3 regions of the Serratia sp. TSA_105.2 genome follow, and region 1 is predicted to be linked to each of the others. Evidence: predicted binding sites of a transcription regulator. Region 1 holds the regulator's gene; each other region holds the start of a gene.
The links. The regulator PhoB, encoded in region 1, activates phosphate uptake and scavenging genes when phosphate is short. The targets are predictions, from matches to a motif close to CTGTCATAAAACTGNCNNAT.
Positions count from the first base shown of each region.

Region 1 (7,536 bases):
CAGCGCCATCAGATTCGCCAGGGTGTCGGAGCCGACGCTGGACAGGTTGCCCGCCAGCATGCCGTCGGGCTGCGCCAGCGCGCCGCGTCCGGCCAGCAGCGCCAGGCAAAGCAACAGCCCTCGGGTTATTCGGGTCATACCGGTGTCTCGCGTTAATTTTTCACCGCATTCTCTGATAAAGCGGCGGGAACAATCAACCGGTTGGGTAAGGTAAAGATAAAGCGGGTGCCGATCCCCGGCTCGCTGAGGATCTCCAGCCGCGCGTCGTGATGGCTGAGCGCGTGTTTGACGATCGCCAGCCCCAGCCCGCTGCCGCCGGTTTGGCGCGAACGGGCCTTGTCGACGCGGTAAAAACGCTCGGTCAGGCGCGGAAGGTGTTCGGCGGCGATGCCCGGCCCGTTATCGCTGACCTGGAACTGCGCGCCGTGCGCCGTTTGCTGCCAGCTCACTTCGATATGGGTGCCCTTCGGCGTATGATTAACCGCGTTGTACACCAGGTTAGACACCGCGCTGCGCAACTGGTCTTCATTACCGAACACGTTGAGTTGTTCGTTAACCCGGAAGCTGATCTCGTGATTGCCGCCGCTCAGCGACTGCGCCTCGCGCTGCAACACCCGCAGCATCAGCGGGATATCCACCCGCTCGTTCATGTCGACATTGGGCGCCGCCTCGATGCGCGACAACGTCAGCAGCTGCTTGACCAGCCCGTCCATCCGGCGGGTCTGCTCTTGCATGGTGCCGAGCGCCTTGCTGCGCAGCGAGCCGTCTTGCTCTTCGTCGCCCATCATCTCCAGGTAGCCCTGCAGCACCGTCAGCGGCGTGCGCAGTTCATGGCTGACGTTGGCGAAGAAGTTGCGCCGCGCGCCCTCCAGCTGGCGCATCTGGGTGACGTCGCGCGCCACCATCAGCAGTTGCCCTTCGGAATAAGGCATCACGCGGAATTCGACGTAGTGTTCGTTGTTCAGCTGCAGCGTCAGCGGGCGCGAGAACTCTTGCTGTTGCAGGTAGTGGCTGAATTCCGGATAACGCAACAGGTTGAGGATGTGCTGGCCGTTGTCTTCCGGCCAGCGAAAGCCGAGCAGATGCTGCGCCAGCCCATTACACCAGAAGATATTGCCTTCGACGGTGGTCATCACCACCGCATCAGGCAGCGATTCGGCCCCGCTGCGAAAGCGCTTGATCAGCAGCGCCAGCTCGCGCCGGCGGCGGCGATTGCGCTGCTGCATCTGATACAGGCCATAGAACAGCGGCTCCCAGCTCCAGCGGCCGGGCGGCGGTGTCATACTGCGGTCGATCCACAGCCAATGGGAGAGTTTGAGCTGGTTGTAGAAATTCCACACCAGCGCCGCCAGCGCGGAGGCCAGCAGGAACCAGGGCAGATAACCGAAAATCAGCCCCAGCAATAAGGCGGGCAGACAAAAAAGAGCCAGCTCCAGAGCCAGCCTCTTCCACGACAGACGTTCTAACACGGCATATTCTCCAGCGCGGCGCGATCAGTAGCGCGTTGAGAACCGGTAGCCGGTGCCCCGAACGGTTTGAACCATTTTATCATGCCCACTGGTTTCTAACGCCTTGCGGAGCCGACGGATATGCACGTCAACGGTACGGTCTTCCACATAAACGTTAGTGCCCCAGACGTGATTAAGCAACTGCTCACGGCTATAAACCCGCTCCGGGTGGGTCATAAAGAAGTGCAGCAGCTTGAACTCGGTCGGCCCCATGTCCAGCGCCTGATCGTTAGCCATCACGCGGTGGGAGGACGGATCCAGGCTCAGCCCTTGCATTTCAATCACTTCTTCCACCGCCATCGGTGAAATGCGGCGCATGACCGCCTTGATGCGCGCCACCAGCTCCTTGGGCGAGAACGGCTTGGTAATGTAATCATCCGCCCCCACTTCCAGGCCGCGCACGCGGTCTTCCTCTTCGCCACGCGCGGTCAGCATCATGACCGGAATATCGCGGGTCAGCGCTTCGCGCTTCATATGTTTGATAAACTGAATGCCGGAACCGCCGGGCAACATCCAGTCGAGCAACACCAAATCAGGGAACGGCTCAGACAGGCGCGTCACGGCGCTGTCATAATCCTCGGCTTCCAACGGTTGGTAACCATTCTGTTCCAACACAAAGCACACCATCTCACGGATCGGCGCTTCGTCTTCCACCACCAGTATGCGTCTTGCCATCGTCAATCCTGCCAATGTGTTAGCGACTTTGCGGGCGCCATTATGCGTCAGTTTTGTGACACTTTTATGAAAAAAAGCGGCTGTTATAGGCAGTAAGCATAGCGATTATTTCCCGGCGCAAAGAAAAATCATTCCGTAGTCGTCGCCATTGCGTCGGGACAGCCGCCGCCGCGGCCTTTATAATCATCGCCATTACTTTTGCATCCGGGAGTGTCATGCGCCTGATCCACACCTCTGACTGGCATCTTGGCCAGTACTTTTTCACCAAAAGCCGCGCCGCCGAGCACCAGGCTTTTCTGAACTGGCTGATCGAACAGATCGAGCAGCAGCAGGTGGATGCGCTGATCGTCGCCGGGGATCTGTTCGATACCGGCTCGCCGCCCAGCTACGCCCGCGAGCTGTACAACCGCTTCGTGGTGGAACTGCAGCGCACCGGCTGCCAACTGGTGGTGTTGGGCGGCAACCACGACTCGGTAGCGACGCTGAACGAATCGCGGGAACTGCTCTCTTGCCTGAACACCACGGTGATCGCGAGTGCGCAGGGCTCCCTTGAGCAGCAGATCGTGGTGCTGAATCGGCGCGACGGCCAGCCGGGCGCCGTGCTGTGCGCCATCCCGTTCCTGCGGCCGCGCGATCTGCTCACCAGCCGCGCCGGCGAATCCGGCGCGCAAAAACAGCAGGCGCTGCAGGAAGCCATCGCCGAACATTACCAAACGCTGTATCAGGCGGCCTGCGACCGCCGCGAGCGGCTGGGCCTGCCGCTGCCGATCGTCGCCACCGGCCACCTGACCACCGTCGGCGTCACCACCTCCGACTCGGTGCGCGACATCTATATCGGCACCCTCGACGCCTTCCCGGCGCAGGCCTTCCCCCCTGCCGATTACATCGCGCTGGGCCACATTCACCGCGCGCAGAACGTCGCCAAGTCGGAACATATTCGCTATAGCGGTTCACCGATTCCGCTCAGCTTCGATGAACTGGGCAAAGCCAAAAGCGTCTTCCTGGTCGATTTCGCCGACGGCGCCCTGCAGCAGGTAGAGGCGTTAACGATCCCGCAGTTCCAGCCCATGCAGCTGATCAAAGGCGATCTGGCCGAGATCGAACGGCAGCTGCAGCAATTTGCCGACTATGCCGGCGAGCTGCCGGTGTGGCTGGATATCGAAGTGGCGACGCAGGACTACCTCAGCGATATCCAACGCCGCATCCAGCTGATGGCGGATGAGCTGCCGGTGGAAGTGGTGCTACTGCGGCGCAGCAAAGAGCAACGCCGCCAGGCGATCGCGCAGCAGGATAAAGAAACGCTGAACGAGCTGAGCGTCAATGAGGTGTTCGAACGGCGCCTGGCGCAGGAGGCCGACATGCCCGAAGCGCGCCAACGGCGGATGCATCAACTGTTCCGCCAGGTGGTCGAGGCGGTGCAGCACAATCCTGAGGAGACCCAACCATGAAGATCCTCAGCCTGCGGTTAAAAAACCTCAACTCGCTGCAGGGCGAGTGGAAAATTGACTTCACCGCCGAGCCGTTCGCCAGCAACGGCCTGTTCGCCATTACCGGCCCGACCGGCGCGGGCAAAACTACCCTGCTGGACGCCATCTGCCTGGCGCTGTACCACCAGACGCCGCGTCTCAACGTCACGCCGAGCCAGAATGAACTGATGACCCGCCACACCGCAGAATCGCTGGCGGAGGTCGAATTCGAGGTCAAGGGCGTCGGCTATCGCGCCTTCTGGAGCCAGCGCCGCGCCAAAAACGCGCCGGACGGCAATCTGCAGGCACCGAAGGTCGAACTGGCGCGCCGCGAGGACGGCAAGATCCTGACGGATAAAGTGCGCGATAAGCTGGAGATCACCGCTGCCATCACCGGGCTGGACTTCGGCCGCTTCACCAAATCGATGATGCTGTCTCAGGGGCAGTTCGCCGCGTTCCTCAACGCCGACGCCAACGATCGCGCCGAGCTGTTGGAAGAGCTGACCGGCACCGAAATCTACGGGCGGCTGTCCGAACAGGTGTTCGAATCCCACAAGCAGGCCAAAACCGACCTGGATGCGTTGCACCAGCGCGCCAGCGGCATCGAGCTGCTGAACGATGAACAGCGCCACTCCCTGACTGAACGGCTGGCGGCGCTGAGCGCGCAGGAAAGCGCTCTCGGCAAGCAAGCCCAGCAACAGCAACAGGCGCTGAGCTGGCTGCAGCAATGGCAGCGCCTCCAGCAACAGCAGAATGAGGGTCAACTACGGCTGGAAACCGCCCAGCGCGAGCAGGCCGAGGCCGCCCCGCAGCTGCAGCGGCTGGCGCTCAGCGAACCGGCCGAGAAATTGCGGCCGCTGCGCGGCGAACGCGATCGCTGCCGCGCCGAGCTGCAGACGCTACAACAGCAGGCAGCCCAGCTGACGCAGCAACAGGAGCAGCACTCGGCGCAGCTGGCGCCGCTGCAGCTGGTGGTGGAAAAGGCCCGTCAGGCGCAGCAAGCCCATGCCGAGCATATGCGGCAGCAGCAACAGCTGATCGATGACCAGGTCGCCCCGCTCGACCATCAGATCGCCCAACTGCAGTCGACGCAGGCCGAGCGGCGACAGGCCGGCGATGCCGCCGCGCAGCAGTGCGCCCAGCAGCAGACCGCACTGGAGCAGCTCACCACCCAGCGCAGCCAACTGACAGCGCAGGCCGCACAGCATCAGCAGCGGTTGAACGCGCTGACCGAAGCGCTGGCCGCTCAACAGCAACAACGGCAGGCGCTGGAGGCGCAAACCCCGCTGGCCCCGCTGCGCCAGCGCCTGAGCGCTCTGGCGGATCTGCGCCCGACGCGCCAGCAGTTATTCACGCTCTCTTCCCTTTACCGTCAGACCCGCGAGCGTCTGGCTCGGCAACAGGCGGAACACGCCGAGCGGCAAATGCAGCTCGCCGGGCTGCAACACCAACTGGAGAACGCGCGTCAGCAATTCAAACAGCACAAGGCACAGCTGCAGGAAGTGGAGCGGATCCACGAGCTGGAAAAACGCATCGTCAGCCTGGAAGCGGAGCGCGCCCTGTTGCAGAGCGGCGCCCCCTGCCCGCTGTGCGGCTCCACCAGCCACCCGGCGGTGGAGCAATATCAGGCGGTGCAGCCTTCGGCGACGGAACAACGCTTGGTTGAGATGCGCACCCTTGCCGAGAAACTGCAAACCCAGGGCACCGAGCTGCGCACCCGCTGTGAAGGCCTGCAAGAGCAGCAGCAACGCCAGCAACAGGCTATCGCGCAGGATGAGCAGCAACTGGCTGCCCAACAGCAACAGTGGCAGCAGCTCAGCGCGCCGCTGGCATTCGACTTTACGCTGGCGGAGGGCGAGCAACTCAGCGCCTGGCTGAGCGGCTGCGACGACGAAGAGCGGCGTGGGCAGCACGCGCTGCAGCAGCATGAACAGGCGGCGCAGGCGGTACAGCAGGCAAAAGACGCGCTCGCCGCTCTGCAAACGCAGCAGCAGCAGGCGCAGCAACAGCTGGCGCTGCTCGAAGAGCGCTTTACGCTGCTGCAGAAAACCCACGCCGACAGCCTGCAACAGCAGCAAGACCTGCATCAACGCTGGCAGGAAGGCGAGAAAACCCTTGCCGAACGGCGCGCGCAGCGGCTGGCGCTGTTCGGCGAACAGCGGATCGCCGAGGTGCGCGAACAGCTGCGCGCCAAACAAACCGCCTGTGAACAGGCCAGCTTGCAGGCCGCCGAGCAATGGCAAAAGGCGCAGGAACTGCGTGAGCGCCTGGCCGGCCAGCAGGCCGGGTTGCAACAGCAGCACAACCAAATGCAGGAACGGCTGCAGCAGACGGAGCAGCAATGGCAGCAGGCGCTGGCCGACAGCGAATTTGCCGATGAAACCGCCTTCGCCGCCGCGCTGCTGGACGATGCCCTGCGCCGCGAATTGCAGCAGCGCAAAGAGCAGCTGCAACAACGGCAGGTAGAGGCTGCGGCTCTGCTGGCTCAGGCGACGCAAACGCTGGAGCAGCATCGGCAGAACCGCCCGGAAGGGGTGGATGAAGCTAACGCGGATCTCGACGCGCTCACCCAATCGCTGGCCGAGCTGGCACAGCAGTTGAAGGCGCTGCAGCTGAGCCAGGGCGAACTGCGCAACCAGCTGGAAAGCGACGCCGCCCGCCGTCTCAATCAACAGGCGTTGTTCGAGCAAATCGCCCGCAGCCAGCAAGACTACGACGACTGGAGCTACCTCAACCAGCTGATCGGCTCGAAAGAAGGCGACAAGTTCCGCCGCTTCGCGCAGGGGCTGACGCTCGATCATCTGGTTTATCTGGCCAACCTTCAGCTCGGCCGGCTGCACGGGCGCTACCTGCTGCAGCGCAAGACCAGCGACGCGCTGGAGCTGCAGGTGGTGGACACCTGGCAGGCCGACGCGCTGCGCGATACCCGTACCCTGTCCGGCGGCGAGAGCTTCCTGGTCAGCCTGGCGCTGGCGCTGGCGTTGTCCGATCTGGTCAGCCACAAAACCAGCATCGACTCGCTGTTCCTCGACGAAGGCTTCGGCACGCTGGACGCCGAAACCCTCGATACCGCGCTGGACGCGCTGGACAGCCTGAATGCTTCCGGTAAAACCATTGGCGTGATCAGCCACGTCGAGGCGATGAAAGAGCGCATTCCGGTGCAGATCAAAGTGAAAAAGGTCAACGGGCTCGGCGTCAGCCGGCTGGAGGCGCACTTCAGGCTGGAATGATCCCACCGCGCGCGGCGCAGAAGTGTGACCGCGGCGGCACTCCGCGGTGAAAAGCGTTGAGCCGCGGCGAGCACGGGTTATTATGCAGGCATAACAGGATTGTTACTGTATCCCCTCCGCCGCTCAGGCCGCAGGACAGAAACATAAAATACAGGCAAAACCTGACGCCCGGGATCGCTTCCGGGCGTCAGGTTTTTTCGTTTTCAGGATGCTGAAACACCGGGAAAGACCATGAAAATCGCTAAAATACTCAATAATAACGTGGTGATTACGCTGGACGACCGTCAGGAAGAGACGGTGGTAATGGGAAAAGGAATTGGCTTTAAAAAGAAGCCCGGCGACACGCTGGACGAAAGCCTGATCGAAAAGGTGTTCACCCATAACGGTGGCGAAATCGCCGAGCGTTATAAAGAGCTGCTCTCCGAGATCCCGCTGGCCTGCGTCACCACCGCCGACAGGATTATTACCCTCGCCCGCGAACGGCTGCCGGGCAAGTTGCATAACATCGTCTACATCACGCTGACCGACCACATCCATTTCGCTCTGCAGCGCCACGCGGAAGGGTTGGATATCAAAAATGCGTTGCTGTGGGAGATTAAAAAGCTCTATCCGGCCGAGTTCGCCGTCGGCCTGGAGGCGCTGGCCCTGATCGCCCAA
Region 1 covers NZ_JBQZFT010000002.1:840,420-847,955, forward strand. Annotated here, with positions in the region: gene ACUTSC_RS10445 (PstS family phosphate ABC transporter substrate-binding protein) at 1-138, opposite strand, end outside; gene phoR (phosphate regulon sensor histidine kinase PhoR) at 153-1,469, opposite strand; gene phoB (phosphate response regulator transcription factor PhoB) at 1,494-2,183, opposite strand; gene sbcD (exonuclease subunit SbcD) at 2,399-3,631, shown strand; gene sbcC (exonuclease subunit SbcC) at 3,628-6,879, shown strand; gene licT (BglG family transcription antiterminator LicT) at 7,111-7,536, shown strand, end outside.

Region 2 (7,536 bases), 560 kb from region 1:
CTGGTGCTCAGCGCGTCAACCAGCTGGTGGGTGATCACGCCGAAGTTGACGTCGGTACCCAGCGGCATGCGGGTCGCGGCGATTTTCTGCGCCGGATCGCGGCCGTTCATCACCAGCGGCGCCCACTGTTTGATTTGCGCAGGATCTTCGGAGTATTCCATGCCGCGGAACAGGGTGCTGTGCTGCAGCGCCGCGTAGCGTTTACGCAGGAAGTTGACGTTGTCGTCACCCCACACGAAGCTCATGTGCGGCACGCTGTTAATGAAGGATTTCGGATCTTTCAGGACAGCGTTCTTCACCTGATAAGACCAGAACTGGCGGGAGATTTCGAAAGACTCGTTGACCTTCACCGCCTTGCTGATGTCAATGGTGCCATCGGCTTTTTCCGGCGTGTAGTTCATTTCGCTGAAGGCGGAGTGGCCGGTACCGGCGTTGTTCCAGCCGTTGGAGCTCTCTTCCGCCACGCCGTTCATGCGCTCGTACATGTCGATGGTCCAGGTCGGCTCCAGCTCATGCAGATAGGTACCCAAGGTGGCACTCATGATGCCGCCGCCGATCAACACCACGTCGACGGTTTTATTCTTCTCTTCAGCCGCTGCCTGCTGCGTAACGCTAAACAGGCTGAGGCTGAAAATCAGGACGAGTAATTTTCTCATTGAATTAAATCTCTTGTGTGTAAATTCTACTCATTGCAGGTGAAAGAATTTAGCGGGAGTTACCCTGGAAAATAGTGAAGCCGACCGCCCGGCGTGAGCCGATAGGCAGCGATAATGCCTTTTTGTTAATAGGGTTTTTAACGAAAAGTGAACTATTGCAGGCCGTCCGGATGCAAATTGATCGGTTCACGTTACTGGCGGGGTATTATTGTTTGCGAGAATGTTAAAAACTACTTTTGTAACTAAAAAAAATGAATATAAGCAAAAATAGGCCGGTTGCTGCCGCAGGAATAAACAGATAGGGGGGAAAGGGCGTATAACCGCGTTATTTTCAGGGGCTAATTGTCGCGCGATTAAACGTTATTTCGTTATCACACAATAATTGCGGTTAAATTGCAAATATACATCGGTAACCCATAATAAATGGCCGCCGCTACGGGCGGCCAGGATTCACAAGGTGGTTACTTGATGCCCATCGCATCGCGCATGGTGAAGAACAGATCGGTCTGATCGGTCAACCCCACCACGTTGGCGGCGTGCGGGCCGTAGGCCGCGACGCGCAGCTGGGTGCCGGTGTGCCCCTGCGATTCTTCTTCCGAGTTGCCGTAGCTCAGGGTCATTGGCGCGCCGTCTTTGGTGGTCAAGGTCTGGGTCAGGCCCGGCGCTTTGGCGTCGGCGGCGACAATCTGGCTGGAGTGCGCGTGGTCGGCGGTGACGATCACCAGCGTGTTGCCGTCGGCGCGGGCGAAGGCCAGCGCTTTTTGCACCGCTTCGTCCAGATCGACGGTTTCACCAATCTGCCCGCACGGGTTGGCGGCGTGATCCTGCTTATCGATCGACGCGCCCTCTACCTGCAGGAAGAAACCGTTCGGGTTGTCTTTCAGCAGCGCGATCGCTTTTTCGGTCATCGCCGCCAGCGTTGGCGTGGCCGCGGTGCGCGCCGGGTTGTTTTCGCAGGTTACCGCCGGCTTGTCGAGGTTGCCGTGATAGCTGGCTTTCGGCCCCAGCCAGCGCACCGGCATGTTGCCGTCGGCGAACAGGCCCAGCAGCGGTTTTTGCTGATTGGCCAGGGTAACGGCCTGCAGTTCATCCGCGTTGCTCACCCACTGGTAACCCTGCGCTGCCGCCTGGTCCTTCAGCGATTTTCCTTGCCATTCGCCGCTTTTCGCCAGTTGGTTGAAGGACTTCGCGCCGCCGCCCAGCGTGACGTCGGCGCGGGTTTTCAGCAGCTGCTCGGTGATGGAGCCGCGGCCGCCGTTTTCCAGCGCGTTAGCGGCGCATTTCTCGCTGGTTTCCTCCGGGCCGTAGCATTTGCGCGAGGTGACGTGCGACACCAGCGCCGCCGGCGTGGCGTCCTGCAGTTCGGCGGTGGAGACGTTGCCGGTGGCCTTGCCGGCCGCCTTGGCGATCTCCAGCAGCGTTGGCTGGTCTTTGCCGTTCACGTCCACGCCGAGCGCGCCGTTATAGGTTTTCACCCCGGTGGCCCAGGCGGTGGCGGAGGCGGCGGAGTCGGTCACGTAATCCGGTTTGTGGGTTTTCTTGTCCAGCGAGTAGTGGGTGTATTGCCCGGTCAGCGGCAGAGCGTCGATGCCCTTGAAGTAACCGCCTGCGCCTTCGGCGTAGTTACGCGCGGCGGTGATCTCGGAATCCCCCATGCCGTCGCCGATCAGCAGGATCACGTTTTTCACCGTTTTGTCCGACAGCGACGCCTTCAGCGCGGCGGTCTGATCGCCGGCCAGGCGACGGGCGCCGCCCGGCTCGGTGAGGGTGCCGCGCGCGGCGCGCTCGGTCAGGCCATCGACATTGGCCGAGGTTTCCGCCGCGATGGCGGAGGAACAGAGCAGGGCGGACAGCACGGCGCCGGCGATCAGGGATACAGCAGGTTGCATGGGGTAAGCTCCTTGTCGTAATACAACAATGTAAATAACATCAAATTGTTACGTAAGGAGAGTAGAGCAGGGGGATGACAATTTTATGACAGCGAGAGACGGGATGGCCCGGCGGCCACCCCGTTTGGCGTCAGGCCGCGCGCGCCGGGATAGCCAGCCCACGCTGCACTGCCGGCCGCGCCAGACCGCGCTCCAGCCACTGCGCGACGCGGGGGAAACTGTCGAACTCCACCAGCTCGCGGGCCTCATAAAAGCCGATCAGGTTACGCACCCAGCCCAGCAGCGAGATATCGGCGATGGTGTAGTCCGCGCCCATGATCCAGTCGCGGCCCTCCAGGCGCGTTTCCAGCACGCCGAGCAGGCGTTTCGATTCGTTCTTGTAGCGCTCCAGCGGCCGTTTGTCTTCATACTCGCGCCCGGCGAATTTGTGGAAGAAACCGAGCTGGCCGAACATCGGGCCGACGGCGGCCATCTGGAAGAACACCCACTGAATGGTTTCGTAACGCTGCGCCGGATCCTGCGGCAGGAAACGGACGCTCTTTTCCGCCAGGTAGAGCAGAATGGCGCCGGATTCGAACAGCGGCAGTGGCCGGCCGCCGGGGCCATCGGGATCGATGATCGCCGGGATCTTGCCGTTCGGGTTCAGCGCCAGAAATTCCGGCGTCCAGGTTTCGTTGTTGCCGATGTCGATCAGGTGCGCCTCATAGGGCAGGCCGATCTCTTCCAGCATGATGGACACTTTGACACCGTTCGGCGTCGGCAGGGAATAGAGCTGCAGCCGTTCCGGGTGCTGAGCCGGCCAGCGTTTGACGATCGGGAATTGGGTGGAATCGAGCATGGAAACTCCTCGGGTTGGCGGGGGCGCTTAAGCGTACCCTTTGAGTATTGCAGTAAAACTACCCCGCCGCCGGGTTACACCGTGAGGTCAAAATGTGCGGCCAGCGCTTTTTTACCGGCGGGGGTCAGCTGCAGCTCGCGGCTGTCGAGTTGGCGCACGATCCAGCCGCGTTGAATAAAGGCGACCAACAGCGCGGCGCCCAGCGCGCCGCCGAGGTGAGAACGGCGTTCGCTCCAGTCCAGACAGCCGCAGGCGAAACGGCGGCGGGTGGGGGCGGGGGAGCAATCGACGCCTAACCGCGTCAGCGCGGCCTGACCGGCGTCGCTTAACCGGTAGTCTTCTTCACCGACCAGCCAGTTCAGCGCATGTAGCCGATCGTGCAGCTTTACCGCCACCTCGCCCGCCATATGGTCGTAGCAGGTGCGAGCATATTGCAGCGTGGTGGGCGTGCTGCTTTTCACCGACGGGCGTGGTACGCCCGCCAGCGCCATCAGGCCTTCCAGCGCGTCGGCCACCGGCTGACCGGCCAGCCGGAAATAGCGATAGCGCCCCTGTTTGACGCAGGCGATCAGCCGCTGTTCCAGCAGTTTCGCCAGATGCGCGCTGGCGGTGGACGGGGCGACCTCGACCGCCGCGCTGAGCTCGGTGGCGGTGTAGGCGCGCCCGTCCATCAACAGGCACAGCATGCGCGCCCGGGTGCGGTCGGCGATGGCGGCGCTCAGCGCCGCGAAACGATCTTCGATGTCGATGTTATGCATACTTCGAGGTTAGACGAAGTATGACTGCGCGTCCATTGCTAGCCTGTGGTTATCGCACTCTGGGCCTGTGCGTCTGTGTTCGCTGGATATTGATGAGCGGGCGTTAGAATCGGTGCGATGGCTACAATGTGCGCGCACCTGAATGTTACCGTTGAGAGGAAACGATATTGATCGCCGTGATTTTTGAACTGCAGGCCGCCGACGGGCAGCGCGATACCTATTTGGCGCTGGCGGCGGAGCTGAAGCCGCTGCTGGCGCAGATCGACGGATTCATTTCCATCGAGCGTTTTCAAAGCCTGGCCGATCCTGCGCGCCTGCTGTCGCTCTCCTTCTGGCGCGACGAGGCGGCGGTGCAGCAGTGGCGCAATCTCGAGCAGCACCGGGCGGCGCAGGCGCGCGGCCGTGGCGAGGTGCTGGCGCAGTATCGGCTGCGGGTGGCGGAGGTGGTGCGGGACTACGGGCTGGAGAGTCGCGATCAGGCGCCACAGGATAGCCGTTGCTATCACCACACCTGAAAAAAGCCCGCCGGCGGCGGGCTTTCGTCTGCTATTTCGCTTCGCTGCCCACTTTCATTGCTCCGGCGTAGCTGGCGCCCATCCCCCAGGCGGCGCCGTGGTCGCGGGCGATCTGCAATACGCCTCCCGCCGTGGCTTTGCGGCTCCAGTCCTGCTGCCATTCCAGCATTAATGCCACCCAGTTGATAGGGGTGGCGCCCGCCTGTATCAGACGCTGCATGGCGTTGTTTTGGCTGTCTGGCGTAATGTCGCCGGTGACGTCCGACAGGATATAAACCTCATAACCCTCGCCCAGGGCAGACAGCGCCGGCAGCATCACGCAGCTGGCGGTCCACAGCCCGCCGATGATGATTTTCTTGCGGCCGGATTGTTTGATCAGATCCACCACGCGCCGATCCTGCCAGACGTTGATGGCGGTGCGATCGTACACCTGCAGGTCCGGGCGTGCCTGCGTCACCGGCTGGAATACCGGCCCGGCGAAGCTTTTGGCGTTAGCCGAGGCCAGAATGGTCGGCACGTTGAACACCTTGGCGGCCTTGGCGATACCGGCGGCGTTATTCACCAGATTGGTTTGGTCGATAGAGGAAATGGTCATGCCGAACATGTCCTGCAGATCGACCAGCAGCAGCAGACTGTTGTCGGCGGTCAGCGGTTGCACATAACCCGCCTGGCGGCTGTCGGCGGCGGGGGATTGCGCCAGCCCGGCGACGGGGGCGGTGGCGGCGCTCAGGCCGAGCATCAATGCGAACAGGGTCTTTTTCATTATTAACTCCATATTTATCAGCAGATTAAATTCACTTCCCATTCAGGGGAGTGGTTGAATAAAGTCTACTGAGGTTGTTGAGGTTAATAATCTATGGTTTATTGAATTAATAATTAACTTGTAGGACATAATATGGACGTGCTACTGACGATGCGCGCCTTTCGCCGCGTGGTTGAGCGCAACAGTTTCTATAAGGCGGCGGAGGATCTGGCGATCACGCCGGCGGCGTTGAGCAAGCAGATTAAACAGTTGGAGAACCGGTTGGGGACATTGTTGCTGGTACGCACCACCCGCAGCATGAGCCTGACCGAAGCCGGGCAGCTCTATTACCAGGAAGCCTGCCGATTGCTCGGCGAGTTCGACGCGCTGGAGCAGACGGTTGCCGCCAGCGTGCAGCAGGTCTCCGGCACGCTGCGGGTCAATGCGCCGCTTTCGTTCGGCCTGACGGTGCTGTCGCCGCTGCTGCCGCCGTTTATGCAACGTTACCCGCAGCTGCAGGTGGAGCTGACGCTGGACGACAGGGTATTGGACGTGGTGGCGGCCGGCTTCGATATTTCCTTGCGCATTCGCCGACGGCTGCCGGATTCTTCCCTCAGCGCCCGGGCGCTGGGTGAAGTGCACCAGCGAATTTGCGCCGCGCCCGGCTATTTGGCGCAGCACGGCGTGCCGCAAACGCCGAATGACTTGCAGCGGCACAGCTGTCTGGCCTATTCCCTGGCGGAACGGCCGGGGCAGTGGCAGTTCACCGCCGGCGAGGAGAGCTTGAGCGTGACGTTCATTCCCCGGTTGATCGCCAACAACAGCCTGATGCTGCGGGATATGCTGGTGGCGGGATTGGGCATCGGTTCGCTGCCGTCGTTCGTGGCGGATCCCGAAATCGCCGCCGGCAGGCTGGTGCGGCTGTTTCCTGAACAGATTGCCGAAGTGCATCAGGTCTTCGCGGTTTACCCGACGCGCCGGCATGTGCAGCAGAAAGTGAGTTTATTCACCGAGTTTGTGCGAGAACAGGGATTGATGACGGCGAATTGACAACGGCGCACGGTTGTCATATTCATTAGCTATGAAAAAATCTTACCGACCATTCGCGCAAATTATTATCACCATGCTTCGTGTGGTGGGATAGCGCGTGTGTCGCCAATAAAAAACCCGCCGGCAAGGCGGGTTTTTTTATCCCCCTCCGGCAACGACCGGAGAACGTCATGAAAACCTACCCTGCAGTTTTACACCTGATGTGCGGCAAGGCCGGCGCAGGCAAATCGACGCTGGCGCAGCGTTTGGCACAGCAACCGCAAACGCTGTTGCTGGTCGAAGATGCGTGGCTGGCGACACTGTATGAACAGGAGATGGCCAGCCTGCAAGACTATGCGCGCTGTTCCGAACGGTTACGGCGGGCGCTGGGCGGGCACCTCGTTCAGCTGCTGCGCGGCGGCTGGTCCGTGGCGCTCGATTTCCCGATGAATACGCCGGACAGGCGGCGCTGGGCCAAAGCGTTGGCGGAGGAGGCCGGCGTCGCGCACTGCCTGCATTTTCTCGACGTCAGCCATGCGCAGTGCCTGAGCCGGATAACGCTGAGAAACGCGCGCGGCGAGCACCCGTTTACACTGAGCGAAGCGGAGTTTGAGCGCCTGGCACAGTACTTTGTTCCCCCGGCGGAAGAGGAAGGGATGACCGTTTTGCGTTATGGCGAACAGAACTGAAAACCGGCGCCATGACGGCGCCGGCAACAAGGTTAGGATTCGGCGTTAAACGCGTTGTGGAAGGCGACTTCCGCACACGGCAGCGCGCCCTGGAAGGCGATGGCGCGGAAGTAGTCTTGCGGCACGCCCGGCAGGGTCAGCGCGGTCTGCGCCTGGAAGCCGAAACGGCCGTAATAGTTCGGATCGCCCAGCACCACGCAGCCTGCGGCGTGCCGTTCCTGCAGTTCGGCCAATAGCTGGCGGATCAGCCGGCTGCCGATCCCCCGGCTCTGACTGGCTGGCAGCACCGACACCGGCGCCAGCCCGTACCAACCGGCGGTGCCGTTGCTGAGTATGACCGGCGAGACGGACGCGTGCCCGATCGGTGTACCATTGTGCTCAGCGACCAGCGACAGGGTGAGAGCGCCTGCCGCGCGCAGC
Region 2 covers NZ_JBQZFT010000002.1:284,914-292,449, reverse strand. Annotated here, with positions in the region: gene ACUTSC_RS07705 (malate:quinone oxidoreductase) at 1-656, opposite strand, end outside; gene phoA (alkaline phosphatase) at 1,118-2,545, opposite strand; gene ACUTSC_RS07695 (glutathione S-transferase N-terminal domain-containing protein) at 2,676-3,383, opposite strand; gene ACUTSC_RS07690 (ArsR/SmtB family transcription factor) at 3,458-4,141, opposite strand; gene ACUTSC_RS07685 (antibiotic biosynthesis monooxygenase family protein) at 4,309-4,656, shown strand; gene ACUTSC_RS07680 (isochorismatase family protein) at 4,688-5,419, opposite strand; gene ACUTSC_RS07675 (LysR substrate-binding domain-containing protein) at 5,552-6,448, shown strand; gene ACUTSC_RS07670 (AAA family ATPase) at 6,619-7,116, shown strand; gene ACUTSC_RS07665 (GNAT family N-acetyltransferase) at 7,149-7,536, opposite strand, start outside.
Region 2: phoA (alkaline phosphatase) is a predicted target of PhoB. The motif match lies at 2,618-2,637, and genes of this name have one in related genera.

Region 3 (7,536 bases), on a different contig from region 1:
CGTTAGCCGCCGCGTTGCTGGTTGTCTTTGTCGGTGGCCTCTATTTCATTACGCACAACAAGCCGGAAGACGCGCCGTTGTTGCCTGCGCACACCACACGCCCCGGCAACGGCCTGCCGCCGAAGCCGGAAGAGCGCTGGCGCTACATCAAAGAGCTGGAAAATCGGCAGATCGGCGTGCAAACCCCGACCGAACCGACGGCCGGCGGCGAGCTCAATTCCAAAACTCAGCTGACCGCCGAACAGCGGCAGCTGCTGGAGCAAATGCAGGCCGATATGCAACAGCGCCCGACGCAGCTGAACGAAGTGCCGTATAACGATCCGGGCCAGGCCAACGCGCGCAGCAACCGCCAGCAGCAGCAGATGCAACAACAGCAAATGCAGCAGCAACCTGTGCAGCAACAGCAGCAGGTCAGCCAGGCGCCGCGCAACCCGTTCAACAACGGGGCCACTACCGCGCCGGTGCAGCAGCACCAGCAGCCGAAGCCGGTTACCCCACCGCCCGTGCAGGTGAAACAGCCTGAGCCGAAGCCGCAACCGAAGCCCGAGCCGAAACCGGAAGTGAAACAGGAAACGGCCAAGCAGGAAACCAAACCGGAGTCGAAGCAGAAGTGGATGGTGCAATGCGGTTCGTTCCGCGCCACCGATCAGGCTGAATCCGTGCGTGCGCGCCTGGCGTTCGAAGGCATCGAGAGCCGCATCACCGCCGGCGGCGGTTGGAATCGCGTAGTGCTCGGCCCTTACAGCAGCCGCGCCGCCGCGGACAAAACCCTTTCGCGCCTGAAGGGCGTCGGCATGTCGAGTTGCATTCCCCTCTCCGTTGGGGGTTGAAAAGCGTCAATCCCCCCCCATCTATACTCTCAATATGCCTCGTAGCGTCTGCGAAAGCAGGCGCTGCGGGGACTTCTTTCCGTCTTTAACGAGGGTCTGCTCGTGACAACAATTGTAAGCGTACGCCGCAACGGCCAGGTCGTCATCGGTGGTGATGGCCAGGCAACCCTGGGTAATACGGTGATGAAGGGTAACGTCAAGAAAGTGCGTCGCCTGTATAACGACAAAGTGATCGCCGGTTTTGCCGGTGGCACCGCTGACGCCTTCACGCTGTTTGAACTGTTTGAACGCAAACTGGAAATGCATCAGGGCCACCTGGTGAAAGCCGCCGTCGAGCTGGCGAAAGACTGGCGCACCGACCGCATGCTGCGCAAGCTCGAAGCGTTGCTGGCGGTCGCCGATGAAAACGCTTCGCTGATCATCACCGGCAACGGCGATGTGGTGCAGCCGGAAAACGATCTGATCGCCATCGGCTCCGGCGGCCCATACGCACAGGCCGCAGCCCGCGCCATGTTGGAAAATACCGAGCTGAGCGCCCGTGACATCGTTGAGAAATCCCTCAACATCGCCGGCGATATCTGTATTTACACCAACCATTTCCACACCATTGAAGAATTGCCTTCCAAAGCGTAAGGATCGAATACCATGTCTGAAATGACCCCGCGCGAGATCGTCAGCGAACTGGACAGCTATATCATTGGCCAAAACAAGGCCAAACGTGCTGTCGCCATTGCCCTGCGCAACCGCTGGCGCCGGATGCAGCTCAACGAGATGCTGCGTCACGAAGTGACCCCGAAAAACATTCTGATGATCGGCCCGACCGGCGTCGGTAAAACCGAAATCGCCCGTCGTCTGGCGAAGCTGGCCAACGCGCCGTTCATCAAGGTTGAAGCCACCAAGTTCACCGAAGTGGGCTATGTGGGCAAAGAAGTGGATTCCATCATCCGCGATCTGACCGATGCCGCCATCAAAATGGTGCGCATGCAGTCGATCGAGAAGAACCGCACCCGTGCCGAAGAGTTGGCCGAAGAGCGCATTCTCGACGTGCTGATCCCGCCGGCCAAGAACAACTGGGGCCAGCCGGAAGAGCACCAGGAGCCGTCCGCCGCCCGCCAGGCATTCCGCAAGAAACTGCGCGAAGGCCAGCTGGACGACAAAGAGATCGAAATCGATCTGGCCGCCGCGCCGATGGGCGTGGAAATCATGGCACCTCCGGGCATGGAAGAGATGACCAACCAGCTGCAGTCGATGTTCCAGAACCTCGGCGGCCAGAAGCAAAAGCCGCGCAAGGTGAAGATCAAAGAAGCCTTCAAGCTGCTGGTGGAAGAAGAAGCCGCCAAACTGGTGAACCCGGAAGAGCTGAAAGAGCAGGCGATCGAAGCGGTTGAACAGCACGGCATCGTGTTTATCGACGAGATCGACAAAATCTGTAAGCGCGGCGGCCAGAGCTCCGGCCCGGACGTCTCGCGCGAAGGCGTGCAACGCGATCTGCTGCCGCTGGTGGAAGGCTGCACCGTGTCGACCAAGCACGGTATGGTGAAGACCGACCACATCCTGTTCATCGCCTCCGGCGCGTTCCAGACCGCCAATCCGTCGGATCTGATCCCGGAACTGCAGGGCCGTCTGCCGATCCGCGTTGAGCTGCAGGCGCTGACCACCGAAGACTTCGAGCGCATCCTGACCGAGCCGAGCGCGTCACTGACCGAGCAGTATAAAGCGCTGATGGGTACCGAAGGGGTCAACATCGAGTTCACCGCCGACGGCATTCGCCGCATCGCCGAAGCCGCGTGGCAGGTCAACGAAAGCACCGAGAACATCGGCGCTCGTCGTCTGCACACCGTGCTGGAACGTCTGATGGAAGATATTTCCTACGATGCGAGTGAAATTAATGGCCAATCCATTACAATTGATGCGGATTACGTGCGCAGTCATCTGGATGAACTGGTGGCGGATGAAGATTTGAGTCGTTTTATCCTATAATCGCTCAATCATTGTCTTGTCAGTCATCTGTGTGGGAGGCATTGCCTCCCACAATTATTTCTAACGGACACCGCAACTTACTGACAGAAGCGAAACATGAGCTCATCAACCTCCACCACCCCGATCTCCGCCTGGCTGGAAAGTCTACGCCCCCGCACCCTGCCGTTGGCTTTTGCCTCCATCGTGGTCGGCTCGGCCATCGCCGCCTGGCACGGCAGCCTGAAACCTGAAGTGGCGCTGCTGGCGCTGTTGACCGCCGGCCTGCTGCAGATCCTCTCCAACCTGGCGAACGACTACGGCGATGCGGTCAAAGGCAGCGACAAAGAAGATCGCATCGGGCCCTTGCGCGGCATGCAAAAAGGCATGATCACCCAGGCGCAGATGAAACGGGCGCTGGTGGTGACGGTGGTGCTGATCGCCCTCGCCGGCTGTTCGCTGATCGCCGTCGCCTGCGAGCAACCCAGCGACGTAGTGGGCTTCCTGGTGCTGGGCGGGCTGTCTATCGTGGCGGCCATCACCTATACCGTCGGCAACAAGCCCTACGGGTATTTGGGGCTGGGCGACATCTCGGTGCTGGTGTTCTTCGGCTGGCTGAGCGTGGCCGGCACCTACTATCTGCAAACGCACACCTTCGACAGCGTCGTGATGCTGCCGGCCACCGCCTGCGGTCTGCTGGCGACGGCGGTGCTCAACATCAACAATCTGCGCGATATCGAGAGCGATCGCGAAAACGGCAAGAACACGCTGGCGGTGCGTCTCGGCCCGCACAAGGCGCGCATTTACCATGCCCTGCTGCTCGGCGGCGCGGTGCTGTGTTTCGCGCTGTTTACGCTGTTCAATCTCCACAGCCCGTGGGGCTGGCTGTTCGTGCTGGCGATCCCGCTGCTGGTGCGCCACGGCCTGCGCGTGCTGCGCGATCCGACGCCGGTCGGCATGCGGCCGATGCTGGAGCACATGGTCAAGGCGGCGTTGCTGGCCAACCTGCTGTTCGCCATCGGCGTGGCGCTCAGTTAAAAACTGATGATTTTGCCAACAGGGCGAATAAAGGGATATACTGAACATTCCAGCGGCAAACAGACGTAAAATCCTATGAAATACGATACTTCCGAACTTTGCGACATCTATCATGAAGAGGTGAACGTTGTTGAACCTCTGTTCTCCAATTTTGGCGGGCGTACTTCATTTGGCGGGCAAATCACCACGGTGAAATGCTTTGAGGATAACGGCCTGTTGTTCGATCTGCTTGAAGAAAACGGCCGCGGCCGCGTGCTGTTGGTCGACGGCGGCGGTTCGGTACGCCGGGCGCTGATCAACGCCGAACTGGCGCGCCTGGCCGCCCAGAACGAATGGGAAGGCATCGTGGTGTACGGCGCGGTGCGTCAGGTGGACGATCTGGAAGAGCTCGACATCGGCATTCAGGCGATGGCGGCGATCCCGGTGGGTGCCGTGAGCGAAGGCGTGGGCGAAAGCGATATCCGCGTCAACTTCGGTGGCGTCACCTTCTTCTCCGGCGATCACCTGTATGCCGACAACACCGGCATCATCCTCTCCGAAGACCCGCTCGACATCGAGTGATTTTCGGTCATGAAAAAGGGCGCCTGAGGCGCCCTTTTCGTTGCTGCATGGCGTGAGGAATCAGACCTCTTCCATTTTGCCCAGCAGAGCGCGCAGGCGATCTTGCCATACGTGCTGTTCTTCTTTCAGCTGTTGGTTTTCGCGCACCAGCGCTTCGTGGTTGCCGGAGGCAGCCTGAACTTCCTGCGACAGAGAGTTGTTTTTGTCTTTCAGCTCTTCAATTTCCATCTGCAACAAGGTGATGGTATCAATCGCCTGCTGTACTTTTGCTTCCAGTTTCTCAAATACTTCAAATGACATGCTTCAGTCCCCTCATGATAGCAAGGCGTACATCTATAAGTAGCGGCCGCAACATCGGCTGCAGCTACTGCGAATATTGCATCGCGCTCAGTGACGCGCGCCGTTACGGAAGGCGCGCCAGTCTCGATTCGTTAAAAACGATTGTAAGTAGCCAGTCTCCGCCTGTCTAGCAACATACCGGATCATCGCGCAGTCTGTTGCAATTTTCCTGCCCCCGCCATCAGCAAAAACTGAAAATCCCCGCCGCCACCGCCGCGAGTTGTTAACAACCCTCGCCAAACTACTGGTCAGATCACACTTTTATGGCTCAGAAAGAACACTAAACGACGCGAAATCGCTCAATTTTATGACGCGCCACACACATTTTGATTTCGCTATTTCTCGTTTATGTTCGTTAACGATAAATTTACATCACGTCCTTATTCAATAATTGGACGAGATGAAAAAAACTGTGCCCATAGGCCGGATGTATACCCAACTGAGCCTATAAACCAACAACCGCCGTTTTGCAGGACAACAACATTATGAGCCAAACCACCAGTCCGACATTAAAAGGCCAGTGCATCGCCGAGTTCCTCGGCACGGCGCTGCTGATCTTCTTTGGCGTAGGCTGCGTTGCCGCGCTGAAACTGGCGGGCGCCAGCTTCGGCCAGTGGGAAATCAGCATCATTTGGGGCCTGGGCGTCGCCATGGCCATCTATCTGACCGCCGCCATTTCCGGCGCGCATCTCAACCCCGCGGTCACCCTCGCCCTGTGGCTGTTCGCCTGCTTCGACGGGCGCAAAGTGGTGCCTTACATCATTGCGCAGGTCGCCGGTGCCTTCTGCGCCGCCGCCCTGGTCTATGGGCTGTACTACAACCTGTTCTTCGACTTCGAAGCGGCTCACCACATGGTGCGCGGCAGCAACGAAAGCCTCGAACTGGCCAGCATCTTCTCGACTTACCCTAACGCGCACATCTCCGTCGGCCAGGCCTTCCTGGTAGAAATGGTGATCGCCGCCATTCTGATGTGCCTGATCCTGGCGCTGACCGACGACGGCAACGGCATCCCTCGCGGCCCGCTGGCGCCGCTGCTGATCGGTATTCTGATTGCCGTGATTGGCGCCTCCATGGGACCATTGACCGGCTTTGCGTTGAACCCGGCGCGCGACTTCGGGCCGAAACTGTTCGCCTACCTGGCCGGCTGGGGCAAAGTCGCCTTCACCGGCGCACGCGACATCCCGTACTTCCTGGTGCCGATCTTCGCCCCTATCGTCGGCTGTGGCCTGGGCGCTTTCGGTTACCGCGCGCTGATTGGCCGCCACCTGCCGTGCGACGTCTGCGTGACGGAAGAAGAGCCTGATGCCAAGACCCAGCAGCGCAAAGCGTGATGGGTGCAGTTTTACACGGTTAACAACAGCAGGATAATTACCATGACTGTAGAAAAAAAATACATTGTCGCACTCGACCAAGGGACCACCAGTTCACGCGCCGTCGTGCTCGATCACGACGCCAACATCGTTGCGGTATCGCAACGCGAATTCCCGCAGATCTATCCAAAGGCCGGCTGGGTTGAGCACGACCCGATGGAGATCTGGGCGTCGCAAAGCTCGACGCTGGTAGAAGTGCTGGCGAAAGCCGATATCAGTTCCGATCAAATCGCCGGCATCGGCATCACCAACCAGCGCGAAACCACCATCGTCTGGGAAAAAGACACCGGCAAGCCGATTTACAACGCCATCGTCTGGCAGTGCCGCCGCACCGCCGACATCTGCGAGAAGCTCAAGCGCGACGGCCTGGAAGAGTACATCCGTCACAACACCGGCCTGGTGGTTGACCCGTACTTCTCCGGCACCAAGGTGAAGTGGATCCTGGACAACGTCGAAGGCGCCCGCGAGCGCGCCAAGCGCGGCGAACTGCTGTTCGGCACCGTCGATACCTGGCTGGTGTGGAAAATGACCCAGGGGCGCGTACACGTTACCGATTACACCAACGCCTCACGCACCATGATGTTCAACATCCACGAGCTGGACTGGGATGAGCGCATGCTGGAAGTGCTGGATATCCCGCGCGCCATGCTGCCGAAAGTCCGTCCTTCCTCGGAGGTGTACGGCCAGACCAACATCGGCGGTAAAGGCGGCACGCGTATTCCTATCGCCGGTATCGCCGGTGACCAGCAGGCAGCGCTGTACGGCCAGCTGTGCGTTCAACCGGGCATGGCGAAGAACACCTACGGCACCGGCTGCTTCCTGCTGATGAACACCGGCAAAGAAGCGGTGCGCTCGAAAAACGGCCTGCTGACCACCATCGCCTGCGGCCCGCGCGGCGAAGTGAACTATGCGCTGGAAGGCGCGGTGTTCATCGGCGGTGCGTCTATCCAGTGGCTGCGCGACGAGCTGAAACTGATCAGCGACGCCGCCGACTCCGAATACTTCGCCACCAAGGTGAAAGACAGCAACGGCGTCTATGTGGTGCCGGCCTTCACCGGCCTGGGCGCCCCTTACTGGGATCCGTATGCCCGCGGCGCCATCTTCGGCCTGACCCGTGGCGCCAACAGCAACCACATCATCCGCGCCACGCTGGAATCCATCGCCTTCCAGACCCGTGACGTGCTGGACGCCATGCAGGCCGACGCCGACACCCGCCTGCAATCGCTGCGCGTGGACGGCGGCGCGGTCGCCAACAACTTCCTGATGCAGTTCCAGTCCGATATCCTCGGCACGCGCGTGGAACGCCCTGAAGTGCGTGAATCGACGGCGCTGGGCGCCGCGTTCCTGGCGGGCCTGGCCATCGGCTACTGGAACGATCTGGATGAAGTGAAGAGCAAAGCGGTGATTGAGCGCGAATTCCGCCCAAGCATCGAAACCACCGA
Region 3 covers NZ_JBQZFT010000011.1:29,409-36,944, forward strand. Annotated here, with positions in the region: gene ftsN (cell division protein FtsN) at 1-830, shown strand, start outside; gene hslV (ATP-dependent protease subunit HslV) at 933-1,463, shown strand; gene hslU (HslU--HslV peptidase ATPase subunit) at 1,476-2,810, shown strand; gene ACUTSC_RS21890 (1,4-dihydroxy-2-naphthoate polyprenyltransferase) at 2,907-3,824, shown strand; gene rraA (ribonuclease E activity regulator RraA) at 3,900-4,385, shown strand; gene zapB (septal ring assembly protein ZapB) at 4,446-4,685, opposite strand; gene ACUTSC_RS21905 (MIP/aquaporin family protein) at 5,210-6,055, shown strand; gene glpK (glycerol kinase GlpK) at 6,098-7,536, shown strand, end outside.
Region 3: ACUTSC_RS21905 (MIP/aquaporin family protein) is a predicted target of PhoB. The motif match lies at 5,019-5,038, and genes of this name have one in related genera.